Regions from separate parts of the Colwellia sp. BRX8-9 genome, predicted to be linked through region 1. Evidence: predicted binding sites of a transcription regulator. Region 1 holds the regulator's gene; each other region holds the start of a gene.

Region 1 (5,897 bases):
TACTGGCATCAGCTTCTTTGCCCTCTAAGCAAATAGTAACGTTAGCATTAAGCTTTTGGCTTAACTGGGCAAGTTTAGTGGCAGCACGTGCATGTAATCCCAGTTTATTGCTAATGGTTAATGATTTATTATATTTTGGCATACAGTGACCGTTATTAAGTGCTTTGTATTTTAATGTCGCGATGATGAGACTGAACATCTTCGCGTTCTTTTCTAAGATTGTTTGCTAATATTTCTGCAATATAAACCGATCGGTGTTTTCCACCCGTACAACCAATGGCGATAGTAATATAGCTGCGATTGTTTCTTTCTAAGTGGGGTAACCATGTCATCATAAAACTGTTAATTTGCCAGATAAATTTAGTGACAATCGGTTGGCTAGCAAGAAAGTCTCGCACGGGTTGATCTAAACCGGTAAAACCTTTTAAGTCTGTTTCCCAAAAAGGGTTAGGCAGAAAACGTGCATCAAAAACATAATCTGCGTCTTGTGGTACACCGTGTTTAAAGCCAAAAGATTCAAACACCACCACCATAGATGCCGAGGTTTTGCCCAAAATTCGCTCACGCACTAAATCAGATAATTGATGAGGTGATAACTGGCTGGTATTAATATACAAACCCGCACGCGTGGAAATAGGCTCAAGCAGCTTTTTCTCTAAAGAGATGGCTTGGTCGAGTGGGATATTTTGTTTAATCAAAGGATGTAAACGACGCGTTTCACTAAAACGTCGAATAAGATCAGAGTCATCAGCATCTAAATACAGAATATCGAGTTTTACTGTTTTTGGTAGATAATCTAATATTTCTGAAACGTCATTAGGATCATTGGGTAAGTTACGTACATCTAAACTAACCGCTACTTTGTCGTAATCATTAATAACGGTATGCGCTAATGCAGGCAATAAATTCACCGGAATATTATCGACACAGTAGTAGCCTAAATCTTCGAGTACACGTAAGGCGACACTTTTACCTGACCCTGAGCGACCACTGACTATCAAGAGTTTCATTTGAGTTTTCCTGGATTATTATTAGATTTTATTAACGTTTAGCATGCTTTATTAAAGTAAAAAGCTCTTGCGAATTTTGGCATTTTCTTACTTGCTTTGCGAACTGTTTAGTACTAAATATTTGCGCAATACTTTGTAAGGTATCTAAATGTTGTTGGCAGTTTTCTTCGGGGACAAATAACGCAATAATAATATCGACAGCACGGTTGTCTATCGCATCAAATTCAACGGCTTGTTCACTGGTCAGCAATACAGCAATAACTTGTGACGTGTTGGTTAATCGACCATGAGGAATCGCAATGCCATTTCCTATGCCGGTAGAGCCAACCTTTTCACGCGCCATTAAGCTTTCGAATAATTGATGAGTATCAATATTGTCGAATTTTTTTGCCGCAGTTGTGCTAATTATTTCAAGGAGTTTTTTTTTGCTTGTACCCTTAATCGCACACAGGGTGCAATCAAGGGTAAGGATATCTTGCAACTTCATTATACTACTTAGATTCTTTGGTGAGTGAACAGGCGATAAACAGCATTAATGCTGATTCGTTTTACCTTTGTACTTCAATATTTGCCGGTCAAGCTTAACAACAAGACTATCAATAGAGGCATACATGTCAGCATTTTCAGCTTTTGCATGTAAATCAGAGCCACTAACGTGAACAGTCGCTTCAGCAATTTGATTTGATTTTTCAACGGTGAGAACAACATGAACATTATTGATATGATCAAAATGTCGGCTTAATTTTGCCATCTTAGTCGTGACGTTTTCTCGTAAAGCTTCGGTAATGTCAACATGGTGGCCAGAAAGATTAATTTGCATAAGCTTAATTCCTCATCTTTTCGTTAAAGTAAACTTTTTCGTTGGTTAGAAGGTGGAATAGAAAGTGACTCTCGATATTTTGCTATGGTGCGTCGAGCTACATTTATCCCTTGATCGGCTAATAAATCAGCCATTTTACTATCACTAAGTGGTTTTGCTGGGATTTCGGCAGCAACAAATTTTTTGATTAATGCACGAATAGCTGTTGATGAGCATTCGCCACCGCTTTCGGTGCCAACATGGCTTGAGAAGAAAAACTTCAGTTCGAAAATTCCACGTGGCGTATGCATGTACTTTTGTGTCGTCACTCGTGAAATGGTTGATTCATGCATATCGACAGCTTCGGCAATATCATTTAAAACCATTGGACGCATGGCTTCATTACCATGTTCAAAAAAGCCAATTTGACGTTGCACAATACAGTTTGACACTTTTAATAAGGTATCATTACGGCTTTCTAAGCTTTTAATAAACCATTTAGCTTCTTGTAAATTTGAGCGAATAAATTGTGTGTCCGCTGTCGACTTCATCGAACGTGACATCGAAGCATATTGCTGATTCACCGAAAGTTTTGGCGCAGTATCAGGGTTTAATTCGACCACCCAACGGCCATTTTTCTTTTCAACAGACACATCAGGAATAACATACTGATCGTCACTCTTCATCACACTATCGCCGGGTCTAGGATCAAGTGATTGAATAAGACGCACCACTTCGCGCAGTTGCTCTTCTTTCAGTCGAGTTTTACGCATTAATGTACGATAGTCTCGGCTACCCAGCAGATTAATATGGTCACGCAAAACTAACTTACTTTCTGCTAACCAAGGTGTAGCGGGGTCAAATTGATTAAGTTGAATGATTAAACATTCTGAAATAGAACGAGCAGCGACACCGACAGGATCAAAGAGGTTAATACGTTTTAGTACCACCTCAATTTCATCAAGCTCTACTCCTTCAATGGCAACACTTTCTAAAATGTCTTCACTAGATACCGTTAAGTAACCGGCGTCATCAACAGCATCAATAATTGCTGTCGCTATAGCGCGGTCTGTTTCGGTAAAAGGGCTTAATTCCATTTGCCAGCGCAAATGATCTTGAATGGAGTCTTGAGTCTCGCCTTGGTAAGTATAATCTTCTGAAGCTGGGCCTGAGCTTGAACTTGCTGCACCGGCCGTGTAGTTATCATCCCAAGTGGTATCCATGTTTAATTCTTCAGGGATATCGTTCTTGTCCATGGCTTCAGTGGTGGTGATTTCATCAATGGTAGGCGTAGCGTCTTCGCTACCATCAGAAGCAGGGGCTTCTTTAACGTCACCATTACCGGCAGTGTGAGCTTCTTCAAGGTTGTCAGTACTTTTATCTTCGGGATTATTTGAAGACTCATCCATTTCTAATAATGGATTACTTTCTAAGGCTTCCTGAATTTCTTGTTGAAGCTCTAACGTAGACAGTTGCAGCAATTTGATTGCTTGCTGCAATTGTGGCGTCATGGTTAATTGTTGTCCTATGCGGAGTTGTAGAGTAGGGCGCATTTAGGTCATTAACTTCCTATTATTTTTAATGGGATATTTTCGTTTTTTTCATACGAAGATACTATTCATTTACTGACTACTATAGCGTGAATTGTTCACCAAGGTATACATCTCTTACGTGTTGATTTGCAAGAATTTGATCTGCAGTACCTTCTGCAATAAGTTCACCATGACTAACAATATACGCATGTTCACATACATCGAGAGTTTCACGTACATTGTGATCAGTGATCAACACACCAATGCCACGTTCTTTTAAGTGTAGAATAATTTTTTTAATATCACCTACTGAAATTGGGTCAACACCAGCAAAAGGTTCATCTAATAAAATAAATTTTGGTTCAGCAGCTAATGCGCGAGCAATTTCTACTCGGCGGCGTTCACCACCAGATAAGCTCATGCCTAAATTATCTTTGATATGACCTATGTTGAATTCTTCAACAAGATGTTCTAATTTTTCTTCGCGTTCAGCATCTGATAATTCTTTTCGTGTTTGTAAAATAGCCATAATATTGTCGTAAACACTGAGTTTTCGAAAAATAGAGGCTTCTTGTGGTAAATATCCGATGCCTTTTCTCGCACGCTCATGCATAGGCGCTAACGTCAGGTTTTCGTCATTTAAGATAATATCGCCACTATCACTTTCAACTAACCCCACAATCATATAAAAAGAAGTTGTTTTTCCGGCACCATTTGGGCCCAGTAAACCGACTATTTGTCCTGCTGAAACTTGCATACTGACATTTTTAACCACTTTTCTGCCTTTATAGGCTTTGGCAAGGCCTTTTGCCATTAGGGTGCTAGTGCTCATAAATTAATTTTTTCCTGAGTTTTCGCGTCTGTGGTTGTCGCTTTAATTTTTTCTTTCGGCTGAAAAATCGTTTTAGTGCGTTCGTTAGATTTACTTTCAGCATTAACATACTGAGTGGCAATATTGTAAGTAATTCTACTGCCACTAACCTCACTACCTTCTTGCTGTAATAACGCATTTCCTGAAATTATCACTAAATTATTTGCGGGCTCATATCTTATTTCGTCTGCTTGTAAGCTAAGAGGAGTGCCATCGGCTAAGGTTTGTTTAAAGGTTGCTGGCTTCCCTTTAGCGATATAGGTTTTTTCTTCACTGCCAGATTGAGTCAGCACTTGTACTAAATCAGCACGTATAACTAATGAACCTTGAGTGATCACCACGTTATCAATATAGCTGAATATTTTATTTTTAAGATCAACGGCTTGTCTTGAAGCGTTAATTTCAATCTTTTGTTTTATATCAAATTTTTCAGCGAAAGCTGACGAAAATAGCGGAGTTGATAACAATAAGCACAGTAGGCTATTTTTTAACAATTTCATAAATTGATTTCACATGTTTAGTTAGTGTCATTTGGTTGGTGTTTAAGTCGACAATTAAACCTTTACCATCGATGGTAAATCCTTTACCGATAATTTTAATTTCTTGTTCTGAACTTATGATGTTAGTTTTTAGATCAAGTTCAAAGTATTTTCCTTGAACTTCTTGTAATAAGCTATCGGGATCTGTTGCTAACAGGCGGACATGCTTTGCTAATTTTACCCGGTTGTTATTGTATAATATGCCTTCATTGGCAGATATTTTCCATGCGGGCGCATCATTTTTTGGATGAAGTGTGTATTGAGGAAACTCAAAGTTGGTAATACTTAACTCAGGGTAATGTTCCATACGATGGGCATCAACAACATAAGCTAAGCTTCCTTGATGTTTATAAACATTACTGTGTAAATTTTCGGCAATAAAATCAGGGGTCAGCGTCTTATCAATCGCTTGTAATTGTGGTGCTGAGGAATTTCTCCATTCAATTATACCGTAAACGCCTCCCGCAATTAGAAAAAACAACAAGGTTAAACTATAAAGTCGATTCATATACTCGCACCCGAAGCATTTGCTAAGGTGTTTTGGCTAAGCATGATTAAATCGCATATTTCTCGAACAGCACCAAAACCGCCATGGTTAAAAGTGGTGTAATTTGCGATAGATAAAATACTTGGGTGGGCATCTTTAACAGCAATACCCAAGCCTACAGCGTTGATACACTCATAATCAGGCATATCATCACCAATATAAGCAATTTCCTCGAGGGATAGCTTTAATTGCTTAGCCATCGTTTTCAAGGCGGGTAATTTATTTTCTTCACCTTGCACTATATATTTAACATTTAAGGCTGACATACGTGTTGCGACAATATTTGATGTTCTCCCGGTGATCACCGCTACATCGACACCGCTGGCGCCTAATGCTTTTATGCCGTAGCCATCTTTAGTGTGAAAAGCTTTTAATTCTTCACCATCGTTACCCAAATAAATACGGCCATCAGAAAAAACGCCATCAATATCACATATCAGCAGCTTTATTTTTTTCATGGTATTGAATGCTGTGTCAGTAATTTCGCCATAGAGTGTTTGCATATTAGATAAGACCTGATTTTAGTAAGTCGTGCATATTCATTGCGCCAATAGGTATATTATTGTCATTAACAATAATTAAACCATTAATTTTTTTGT
Region 2 (5,897 bases), on a different contig from region 1:
CCGTAACAGTTGAAGAAATTAATCAATTGATGTCTACGGCGGCACAAGGAGACCTAAAAGATATACTTGGCTATGAAGAGCGTCCTTTGGTCTCTGTTGATTATAAAACGGATCCACGTTCATGTATTGTTGATGCGCTATCAACCATGGTTGTTAATGACACCCAATTGAAAATGTATTTGTGGTATGACAACGAATGGGGTTATGCCAATCGAGCTGCAGAGTTAATGTTGTTAGTTGGACGATCTGATATTAAGGACTAGTCTTTGAGAATATCGACATAGACTGCGTTTTTAAACGAATAATATCTTGGCGTTACGCTAATGTTTAATACTCTTGATTATTTATTAGCATACGCCAACATCAATCGAAAATACCATCATTGGTACCTTTATGTTAAACAAAATAACTGCACTGCCTAGTGCGGTAAAACAGTACCTATTAATTACCGCTAACTATTGGTTTTTCACCTTAACCGATGGTGCTTTGCGTATGCTGGTATTATTACATTTTCATCATCTAGGTTATTCCCCGCTTGCCATTGCGATGTTATTTCTATTTTATGAAGTTTTTGGCGTGATAACCAACCTAGTTGGCGGGTGGTTAGGAGCAAAAATTGGTTTGAATAAAACCATGAATATTGGTCTGTTCAGTCAAGTTTTTGCTTTATTAATGCTAACAGTTCCTGAACAATACTTAACCGTTATCTGGGTTATGTTGGCACAGGCGCTGTCGGGTATAGCTAAAGATCTTAATAAGATGAGCGCTAAAAGCAGTATTAAAACGTTGGTACCAACGAGCAATAACAACCAAGATCACGCTGTTCTTTTCCGTTGGGTTGCTTATCTTACAGGATCAAAAAACGCCTTAAAGGGTATCGGTTTTTTCCTAGGTGCCTGGTTACTAAGTACCGTGGGATTTTCAGTAGCCATGCTAATAATGGCGAGTGTGCTAGCGATTGTTTTTGTGCTTAGTCTGTTATTATTGCAAGGTGATTTAGGTAAGGCAAAGCACAAAGTTAAATTTAAAGAGATATTCTCAAATCACTCATCATTAAATTATTTGGCGGGCGCGCGCTTATTTTTATTTGCTGCTAGGGATATTTGGTTTGTTGTCGGATTACCGATATATTTGGTCAGTAATTTAGGTTGGCAACATACTAATGTTGGGATATTTATGGCGTTATGGATTATCGCTTATGGTATTGTTCAAGGCTCAACACCTAAATTTTTTATTAAAAATAACCAACATAATATCAAGGGTCATTTGTTATTTACTTGGGGGATGATTTTATCCGGTGTTACCTTGTTGTTAGCACTGTTGATGTTTTATGCGACCAAGCTCAACATCAGTACTGAAATCATTATTATTGCAGGCTTATTTATTTTTGGGGCTGTTTTTGCTATTAATTCTGCGCTACATAGCTATGTGATTGTAGCCATGGCGAAAGAAGATGGCGTTTCTATGGATGTTGGCTTTTATTATATGGCTAATGCCCTGGGAAGGTTATTAGGGACTGTTATGTCAGGTGTTATTTATCAATTTACTAACTTAATTACCTGTTTAATCATTTCCGCTTTGTTTGCTGGACTTTCAGCCTTATTGATTAAACGTATTAGTCTGTCAAACGAATAAGGCGCAAAACAGTGACAATGTTAACGTTAACAGCATGCTGGTAACGTTAACATTCTATATAGCGATGAAGTTAGTAACGCACCGCTAAATCATTTAATTGGATGTTACCCAATAATTGCCCGTCAGTAGTCATTGCCTGTGCGCTTTGCTGAGACACTTGGGTTATTTTTACTGTGTAAGGGCTAACGTTAAAACCTGCATAGGTTTTTCCTGAGTCAGTAATGATATTATTTAAGTGTAATAGAGAAAACTCATCTCCAACTTTTACGCCATGCCTTTTACCTAAATTAATCGTTAACGAATTACCAGCTATTTGCACTACCTTGCCACGAGTAGGTTGACACATCATATTTTCGTCGATATCAATGATCATATCCCCTAACACTTTTTCAATGGCCATTCCGTATTGGCTTTGCCAGAATACTTCGCTATGAACATCAACTTGCTGACGTTTGCCAAATTCCCATGGGGCAGAACTACGGTACTGCTTAGTGAAGACAGATTCACCATTAGTACCGTTGTAAATATATAGGCTGACACTAAACTGACGGTTAAAAACATCTTCTTGCCAGAACTGCCAACCGTTGGTTGAGGCTTGTGCAAAGCTAATGTCATTAATTTCAGAATACATGACATACTGAGTATCGCTGATATTAGCTAACGACATGGTGAGATTTTTTATTGCTTCAACTTGTAAGCTGTTATTTAATCTTGAGAACTGAGACTTCTCTTTTAATAACAATCTGGTGTCTAGATAAATACCTTGGTTGTTAATTTTATAAGCAAGTTTAGCCATCAATTTATTATCAAGAGCATAAATTTTACCGATACTCGCTTGCTCTCTATGCATTAAGTTACTACGGGTAATTAATAAAGACTTTCGATAATCAGAAGAGAAGCACTGTTTACTTTGTGGGAAGATGTCAGCACGAATGGTTACGGTGACCAAATTGCCCTCATAATTTTCATCAACCAGCTCAAAAGAGTTTACGGTACCGCTGGCGCGAATATTTATTTCATTTTGTGTCAATAATCCGTTAACCGTTTTTTGCACACTCGATACGGAAGCTCCGGCAACGAGTAAGGCTTTTTTTAATGCATTCTCTATGGCTAATGTTTTTGCTCGTTCGGCATTGCCCTGCATTATTACTGACTTTCCCTGAGCTTCATACCACTGGGCATCAGCAGAATGAGTGATAAAAAATAAAAGTAGAGCTGATATAAATAAGCGCATATGAAGTCCGTCAGTAAAAAAGGTTTAATATCTACTGTCGAATATGCAGTTTCTATGCCCACTTATTTTAATACGCAAGTAACTTTATAGATTGGCGCGATTTGTGCTTTATTTATATTAGAAACTATTTGATGTCGTTTATCGATATTACTGCAAAACTGATTATTCGCTTTCAGAGCGATCAAGGGGAGCTCAATGAAAAAGTGGCTTATTCCATTATTTATTCCAACGTTGATGTCGTGTTCATCAATGAATATGATGAGTGATGAAGATAATTTTTATAAATCAAAGCAAGAAGTACGAGGTGAAATTGACAGTTTCAATCTACCTCGACATGCGATAGCAGATGTTGTTAAAGGGCTTACTTATCAGATGCTTGAAAGCAGCTCTTTTGTAAACCCTAAAACACCTATCGCGGTAGCTTCTTTTGTCGAATTAGAAAACCTTGAGTCAACTAATTGGCTGGGTAATCAAATATCAGAGAACTTTGTTCATGAATTACAGCGCCATGGTTTAGTTGTTATTGATTTTAAAACGACGGGACATATTCGTGTCACTGCTCAAGGTGATTATGTTTTTAGTCGCGACTGGAAAGAGCTGCCAGAGCGGCAGATTATTGACTATGTTGTAACCGGTACCATGATGGAACAAGAAAATGGTGTGATGATTAATGCTCGGATGATTGGTATGCAATCACGTGTTGTTGTTGCCACGGCACAATCTTTTATCCCAAGCTGGGTAATTGGTGAACAGATTAATCAAGATGAAAGTGTTCGGATAAAAGATGGATTAATCATTCGAAACAGCGTTATGTTAGCAGAAGACGAACGTTCAATTAAAATTGTTAATTAGTTTTTTATATTGATGTAGGACTAACTTTTGGTATTTATGATGAAAAAAATTATTCTTAATATATTAACCGCTGGTAGTTTAGCTTTGTTACTTGCCAGCTGTTCTAGTGTTTATGACAAACACGTACAATGGCAAAGTGTTAAGCCTGAAACCTTCCCTGTGTTACATGCTATTGGCCAAGCGCCGATAAGTTTGCAAAACTCACAACATGAAACGCAGCGTATGTTGATGGCGATTAATGCCTCAAAGCTTGCCGCTTATGCAGAACTTGCAGAACAAGTTTATGGGCAAAAGATAAATGGTGAAATGACCATGTCACAACTGATAATGGGTAAAAATGAAGTGTCAGCGTCAGTTCAAGGTGTCATCCGCGCAGCTAAAGTGATTAAAAGCTATCCTGTTGGCGACAGTTACACCACAGAGTTAAGTTTAGACTTTGAAGATGTTTATAATATTTATTTAGCTTCTTCACCCAAACGTGAAATTAAAGCGGTTACCTATTATTAAGTGTTAACAGCACACCCTTAAAAATCATATTGCAGACTTGCATAAAAATATGCGCCGTTAAAACCGAAAGGAGCTGATCGGCGTGAATATTTGAATACACCTGTGCTATCAACAATGATATTACCTTGTTGATCTTCAATTGTGCCTCCTCGAGAGTTTCCTATACGATTTTTGTCAGGCATAACATCAAATAAATTATGACTACCCACAGTGACCGCAAGATTTTTTGACATTTGATGGCTAACGCTAATATCAGTTAATAGCTCTGCGCCATAAGTTTGTTTACCACCATCGGTTATTGTATATTTACCATAGTGATTGAACAATATATTGATGGTCCAGTGCTGGTTTTTATAAAGGGTGTTTACACTTATTTTATTGCGTGGTTGCCACTCTTCAATGATAGAAATATCTTGCTGTGAAAAAATTTCTTCAACGCTAATGGTATGCAGTGTGCTGTGATCAGGTGTAAATAACTTGGTTACCTCTGTATTGGTAAAGTTTGCCGCTAAGGTGAAGTTAATATCTCCAGAAAAAGCTTGAGTCTGCCAAGTAGCAACAATATCTGTGCCTTGAGTTGCGGTATCTGCACCATTTAAGAAAAACTGTCCTTTGGTAACAGACTCCTCAGTAAAAGCTTGGTCGAGTAGAGGTGATATTCCCATACCCAATTTACTACTAATGACAATACGATTATCAATATCAATCTGATAAAAATCAAAGCTAATATCTACATTTTCAGTAGGGCTATAGATAAAGCCAACACTGAGGTTGTCAGATTCTTCTTCTTTTAAAGAAGGCACCCCGAGTCGAGTGGTCAAAGTACTATCATTTCTGAATGTTTCCACTTCCTCACTCAACAATGAGCCACTTTCGTCAACAATAAACTGTGTACTGATATTATTGAAATACATTTGCTGCATAGAAGGTGCACGAAAACCTGTGCTATAGGCTCCGCGCAAAATAAGTTGCTGGTGTGCTTGCCAATGCACCGCAAGTTTTGTATTGGTGCTGTTACCAAATATATCATAATCATCATAACGAATGGCCGCACTGAGCTCGATAAAGTCATTGATTTGGGTCACAGACTCCGCAAAAAGTGAAACAACATCACGGCTCTCGTTAACCGCAAGTTCAGGTGCAACCCCCGGAAAACCTTGAATACCACCAGCGGCATCTTGGTCAAACAATGCTTGATTATTGTCGGTATCATAATCCTGAAAGCTGTAGGGGTTACCTGGTATTATTTGGTATATTTCTTGGCGAAACTCTGCGCCTAACGCGAGTGAATAATTTTCATAGTCTTGGCTAAAAAGTAAATTTACTGTCTCAAGTGACAAGGATAGCCCGTAAGCAAAAGCAGACTTTGGTAATTGAGCACGTAATTCATCTACTGTTAAGTCACTGGTTTGTAATAGATAGTTAGTGTAAGAAGCATTAAGTGAATCTTTAGTCGTATAGTCTATTTGGTTCTTTCCATAGGTATATGAAATATCAATGGCGCTGTCATTATCGAAAGCCACTTTATAGCCAAAATTGTATGACATATCTTTTATATCTGAATCTATTTTGGGTAAATAACCCTGAGGAATCGTTGCTTGACCATCGCTTAATAGTGGGTTTTCATTGTTATTCGCGCTGTGACGAAAGAATGCGGCAGATTGGTTTT
Region 3 (5,897 bases), on a different contig from region 1:
AGGTACGGCGTGAGTGACATCAGTAATTAAAATAACCCGACTACTATTAATGCCCACATGTAATACTTGCCCAACAATACCTTCATCGTCAATAACAGGTTGACCTTCAAAGACACCATCATCACTGCCACGGTTAATAACGACTTGCTGACTATACGGATCAGAGTCGACTGATATTATTTCAGCGACCATTTTCTTTACTTCACCACGTATCGGCGAGGCCAGTAATAAACGCAACCGCGTATTTTCTTTCTTGATAATTTCAAGTTCTAATAGTTGTTGATGAAAACGCAATTCTTCAACTTTATATTGCTGGTTATCACTGAGTAGTTGTCGCCGCGTAACAATATTTTCGGCAGCCCAAGTCATGACTTGCTTAGGAGTCGTCGCTAAATACTGTAAGGGGCTGACCAGAGACTGTAAATAACCTCGAATATTTTCAAAGCTATTCATTTTGTGATCGAAAAAAATTAAAGACACAGAACAAAACAGCACCAACAAGAGGCGGTGCTGAGGGGAAGGGCCATGTTTAAATATTGGATTCATATAAACCTAAAATTTATTTAGGGAATGGTCATCGTTAAGCTACATAGGTAAATTTAAGTAATAAATACAAGATGACATCAGTCAATAAGTACTTCTACCCGCTAAATTTACCCTACAACGACAGACGGAAGGTTACTTATTCATAAGAGAATAAATCGCCGCCGTGCATATCAATCATCTCAAGCGCTTTACCACCACCAAGAGCCACACACGTAAGTGGATCATCAGCAACGACAACAGGAATGCCAGTTTCTTCCATTAATAAACGATCCAAGTCACGTAATAATGCGCCACCACCAGTAAGTACCATACCACGTTCTGAAATGTCAGAGGCTAGTTCTGGTGGCGCTTGCTCTAAAGCAACCATAATAGCACTAACAATGCCGGTTAGTGGTTCTTGTAGTGCTTCTAATATTTCATTGCTGTTCAACGTAAAACTACGAGGAACACCTTCAGCTAAGTTACGGCCACGTACTTCAATTTCTAATACTTCTTCACCTGGGTAGGCTGAACCAATTTCATGTTTAATACGCTCAGCGGTTGCTTCGCCAATTAAACTACCAAAATTACGACGTACGTAATTGATAATGGCATCGTCAAACTTATCGCCACCGATACGTACAGAAGAAGAATAAACCACACCGTTCAATGAAATAATACCGACTTCAGTGGTACCACCACCAATATCAACTACCATCGAACCTGTAGCTTCTGAAACGGGCATACCTGCACCAATAGCCGCAGCCATTGGTTCGTCAATAAGATAAACTTCACGGGCGCCAGCACCAAGTGCAGACTCACGAATAGCGCGACGTTCAACTTGAGTAGAACCGCAAGGAACACAAACAAGTACACGAGGACTTGGGCGTAAAAAATTATTACTGTGAACTTGTTTAATAAAGTATTGCAGCATTTTTTCAGTAACAAAAAAGTTAGCGATAACACCATCTTTCATTGGGCGAATAGCTTCAATATTACCTGGCGTTCTGCCCAGCATTTGTTTTGCAGCAGAACCTACTGCAGCTACACTTTTTGAACCACCAGAGCGGTCTTGGCGAATAGCAACTACCGAAGGCTCATTCAAAACGATGCCTTGGTCTTTTACATAAATAAGAGTGTTCGCCGTTCCTAAATCTATTGATAAATCATTAGAAAACATGCCGCGTAATTTTTTAAACATAAGATCTAAATATCCTAAAGTGTTATAAAAAGAGAATTAATCTCTTTTATTCTCAACAAAGCATTGAGTTAATCAATGAGCATTTTGTCAAGTTTGTTAATAATATATTATATGGGCTAATCATACCTGAGTGTTTCAAATTTGTGTTGTTTGAATGATAAAAAACATCACTTTTTTAGCATATTTTTAATGACTAAGCCAAAATTGAGGGAATTGTTAATCAATAATGTATTAAATCCCTCATTCTTGTTAAAAAGTCATAGTAACATTTTCTCGATTTGGACAAAATGTTACAATTGCACAATTACGTTTATCGGTTGTGTTACTTACTTTTGCGGTGCAGTTACACTTTCGCCAATCTTTAGTCTTGTATTCAACACCAATAGTTCCCTAATTATTACCATAAAATGACAAAAATATTTTTACACTCGCCGCGAATTAAAAATCAATCTTTTTGGATAACCTATTTAATAAATTTCAGCATTTTACCACGAGATTACCATGCTAATTAATCATATTTATCGGTGAATAAAATTTCATGATGACTAATGAATAAAGATGAATGTTCGGCTTAAAAGCCAACTGTTTTTTATCGGCACATCTTTTCAAATAAATTTAGCGAGCCTAATATAGGTCCTATATAATTATTTTAAGGCAATAAAAAGCCCCGTATTGACGAGGCTGTTTGCACGTAAACGCTACAAATTCGAAACTATTGAATTACACGATTTCTCATGGATAATGCGATTAAAGCAATGGCAAAAATCATAATTGTTGTAGGTTCAGGTACTTGAGCTGGAGTATTGCGAACGTAAAAAGTATCGAAAAAGAAATTGTCATGAACATTAGAAACCCAAACGCTTGAAATGTCACTATCATCTAAATTAAGGCTATCAACACCCATATAGCGTGTATTCCAATATATCGCAGCTTCAATTAAACTCCCATTATCATTGGTAAAATCACTAAGTGTAAGTTCAGATAGTTCAAATAATTCTTCGTTTGTAGTTGCAAATCGCCACCCTTCATTTAGATGAAAATCTTCAGGGCTCATTAATTGATTCCCGTCATAAAACTCTGTATTTACATAAGATGCCCATACCCACTGAAATTGACCTTTAACTATATAAAACTCTTCAGGGATTACATCACTGATTATACAAACCTCATCTTCAGGATCGTCACAAACCCAAACACCAGATTCATCTATTAAGCCAGCATGAGCTGCGCTTGATAACAAATAAATTAGAAAAACAGCTAATTTCAAAGAAAACTTAATCATTATAATTCTCAATTAATGAAAAACTTAGTATATCAACTAGTAAGCACAAGTTATGCCAACCAGTAAATTCCATTAAAAAACAACAGGTTGCTCTTTTAGGTATATATACATAAAGTAAACTGTAAAAATTTCTAACACTTAATGCTAAAACACTGCAACAGACGTTATAGGCTTCTTGCTTCTATTTTAACGGTACGAGATGTTATAACACCGCCGATGGAACATTGACCTGTACTGGTAATAATATAGTAGGTTGTGCCATCAAATTCACCGTCATCATTACAGGTTACTAAAGCTTCGCAATTCTCTAAACCTTTAACATTCGAAAAATCAGGTTCAATTATAATATTTTGGCATGTCGTTCTTATATCAGTGTCATGAGGAAAAACTTCGAGTAATTGCCATTGAGCCCCCGTCTGCGCTGCTGCATATGCACGCGTACCGATAACTTCATAAGCTACAGACTCAGCACTTGATGATAATATTTTAACCAACCCCGCACCAAGTAAAGCCATTACCACAATGACAAAAATAGCGATAACGATAGCACTACCCTTTTGCTTGGCTGTGACTTGAATAACGCAATCATCGCGTTTATGTAAATTTATACTTCTATCGCTATGGAACATTCGGCACCTGTATTTCATTCTCAAATAAAATTTCTTCGAATTGCCTTGTAAAATATAATCGAATCGAAACAATTGCATTTCGCTGCAAATTAGCACCAATCGTACTAAAGGCAGAATCATCTTTTAGATATTCTGCCATTACAGCTCTATTGCTTAAGTTGACTGGCTCGCCGGTGATACTATGACTTGTCACATCGTATCGAATTAAACTATTATTGTCATCGCTGCCTTCGATACAATACATCACAGAGTCGTCGATAAAATATACTCTGTTGGTTGTTGATTCTTCGGCAAATAGCACTGAACTATCTAATGTTAAAACATGCGGGTCTATCGAAGAGTTAGTCGAATAAATTGCACTATCAATAGGATAAAACTTCTGATTAGATGAAAGATAAACATCATTCGAATTTAAAGGGTAAACGATCGCATTAAAGGTTACTACATCTGTAATACTGACCGTGGTCGAAGCTGGCACAATAGTAACTTTATCACTTGCTGAGTCTGGAGCAACGGGGATATCAACATAAATAGCACTAGATTGAATCGGCATAAACTCTAAACAGCCGTTGGTCGTTATCCGTGCACTATTAGGCAACGCACCTCTAAGTTCTCTGTTGAGTCTTTCAATGGCAAACCGGGCAGATGATAATATTTGATCTCGTGCCGATACATCAGAATATATTTGACTGCCAAATTGTAAAAAAGAGCTAACACCTACCGCGAGTATACCCAATAATACCATAGCGACTATAAACTCAATTAACGTAAAGCCTTTTGATTTTATATTTTTAAAATGCCCCGTTTTAAAGTTTTCTTTTTTTGAATGTAAGCAATGAATAGCATTTATTTTAAGGTTATTGGGCTGACAAAAACGAGAAAGCATTAGAAGTTCACCCTATATACCGAAAAAATGTAATCATCATCTTGTGGGCTGCGCACAGTAATAGTAATTAACTTTGTTGTTTTTTCATCATCAACACTTGCATCATATGTTCCACTATAATCACTGTCATAAATTACCGAAACATTCATAGAGAAGCCGACATAAACATCAGAAATAGGATTACCTTGAGAGTTGAGAATGTTATCGTCAGTAAAATTAATCGAGTTGTAATCATCTACATCATTATAATCAACGCGCTGCTCACTGCCGTCAGCACCCAAATTCGCCGATGTAGTACAAAGATCTGCAGAAATTTCTCCACATCGTAAAAAACCACCGGACATATCAGAGTTTTCATCAAAGGCTTTGCCTAAAATTTCATTGATCATGGATTGACCTAATTCCGCAGCTCTGATCTGATGAACTTGAGCAGCACTTTGGCTTGCTAGAGGATATATCAAAGTTGTTAGCACGGCATAAGTAGTAGATAAAACCACGATACCGACAATAATTTCAATCAGCGTAAAGCCAGTTTGTTTTGCAGTACTCTGATATTTTATCTGATTAATTAACAGCATAAATATAGCCTTGATCGTTAATGGCAACAATGAGGGTTTGTTCTTTACCAACTATACTAATTTGGCAAGGAGAAACACAATCAACAGGTCGTCCTAAATGATCAAAAGAAAAAAGTGTTGAACCACCTGCATATTGAAAGCTCACCCCATCTTCGATTATTTTAACGATGGTGGTACTGTTCACATTATTATCAACAAAAGTTGTGCAGCTAACATCTGGAATACCTAACTTATCACTCGTAACTAATACATCATGACACCCGCTAACAGAGGTATCTTGCATGGCACGTAACTGAATACTGCGAAGTTTGGTAACGGTTTCATCTTGATAGATTATTTCTTCATATCCACCTGTTGATTGCATTTTAGGGATTACGGTGGCAGAAATAATACCAATAAGTATGATCACAACAACTAGTTCAATTGTAGTGAAACCAGTTATATTCTTAAAGTTATTATAATTCAATTTATAAAGCATTAACTCCCCCTTATTAAATCTCTTTACTTAGAGAGTTTCATAATTTAAATGCAAGGGTTTACCCCTGCTACAGACTTACGATTTTCGCCCCCTTGCCTGTAATAAGCTATACAATCAAATACAATGCGAGTAGGGGGAGCACCTTCTCTATCGGATCTATATATAATTAATGATCCATCTCCAGCAATGAGCATAGAATAAACATTCTCGTCAACTTCAATCAACCTTTTCCAATCTGCAACATTTGCTTTGGGGTAACCGTAATGAATATTAAGAGGACCATCAGACAAGGCAACTGTTGGTGAATCATTTCTATGG

Evidence for each region. The regulator sigma-54, encoded in region 1, starts transcription at its own class of promoters, with help from an activator protein. The targets are predictions, from matches to a motif close to GTTGGCACGNNNNTNGNNT.
Region 2: a site for sigma-54 is predicted at 2,960-2,978, ahead of H4J70_RS06145 (FlgO family outer membrane protein). Genes of this name have one in related genera too.
Region 3: a site for sigma-54 is predicted at 3,050-3,068, ahead of H4J70_RS10080 (PEP-CTERM sorting domain-containing protein). Genes of this name have one in related genera too.

Annotation. Positions count from the first base shown of each region.
Region 1 is NZ_JACGVN010000002.1:169,218-175,114, forward strand. Features, by position in the region: gene H4J70_RS02455 (HPr family phosphocarrier protein) at 1-142, opposite strand, end outside; gene rapZ (RNase adapter RapZ) at 156-1,010, opposite strand; gene ptsN (PTS IIA-like nitrogen regulatory protein PtsN) at 1,042-1,497, opposite strand; gene hpf (ribosome hibernation promoting factor) at 1,543-1,830, opposite strand; gene H4J70_RS02475 (RNA polymerase factor sigma-54) at 1,854-3,362, opposite strand; gene lptB (LPS export ABC transporter ATP-binding protein) at 3,442-4,173, opposite strand; gene lptA (lipopolysaccharide transport periplasmic protein LptA) at 4,170-4,712, opposite strand; gene lptC (LPS export ABC transporter periplasmic protein LptC) at 4,693-5,259, opposite strand; gene kdsC (3-deoxy-manno-octulosonate-8-phosphatase KdsC) at 5,256-5,801, opposite strand; gene H4J70_RS02500 (KpsF/GutQ family sugar-phosphate isomerase) at 5,803-5,897, opposite strand, start outside.
Region 2 is NZ_JACGVN010000005.1:178,505-184,401, forward strand. Features, by position in the region: gene H4J70_RS06130 (ArsJ-associated glyceraldehyde-3-phosphate dehydrogenase) at 1-263, shown strand, start outside; gene arsJ (organoarsenical effux MFS transporter ArsJ) at 394-1,635, shown strand; gene H4J70_RS06140 (flagella assembly protein FlgT) at 1,706-2,869, opposite strand; gene H4J70_RS06145 (FlgO family outer membrane protein) at 3,065-3,721, shown strand; gene H4J70_RS06150 (LPP20 family lipoprotein) at 3,761-4,228, shown strand; gene H4J70_RS06155 (TonB-dependent receptor) at 4,246-5,897, opposite strand, start outside.
Region 3 is NZ_JACGVN010000010.1:28,850-34,746, forward strand. Features, by position in the region: gene mreC (rod shape-determining protein MreC) at 1-546, opposite strand, end outside; gene H4J70_RS10075 (rod shape-determining protein) at 683-1,726, opposite strand; gene H4J70_RS10080 (PEP-CTERM sorting domain-containing protein) at 2,439-3,008, opposite strand; gene H4J70_RS10085 (type II secretory pathway component) at 3,173-3,637, opposite strand; gene H4J70_RS10090 (PilW family protein) at 3,627-4,523, opposite strand; gene H4J70_RS10095 (prepilin-type N-terminal cleavage/methylation domain-containing protein) at 4,523-5,101, opposite strand; gene H4J70_RS10100 (hypothetical protein) at 5,088-5,579, opposite strand; gene H4J70_RS20900 (prepilin-type N-terminal cleavage/methylation domain-containing protein) at 5,624-5,897, opposite strand, start outside.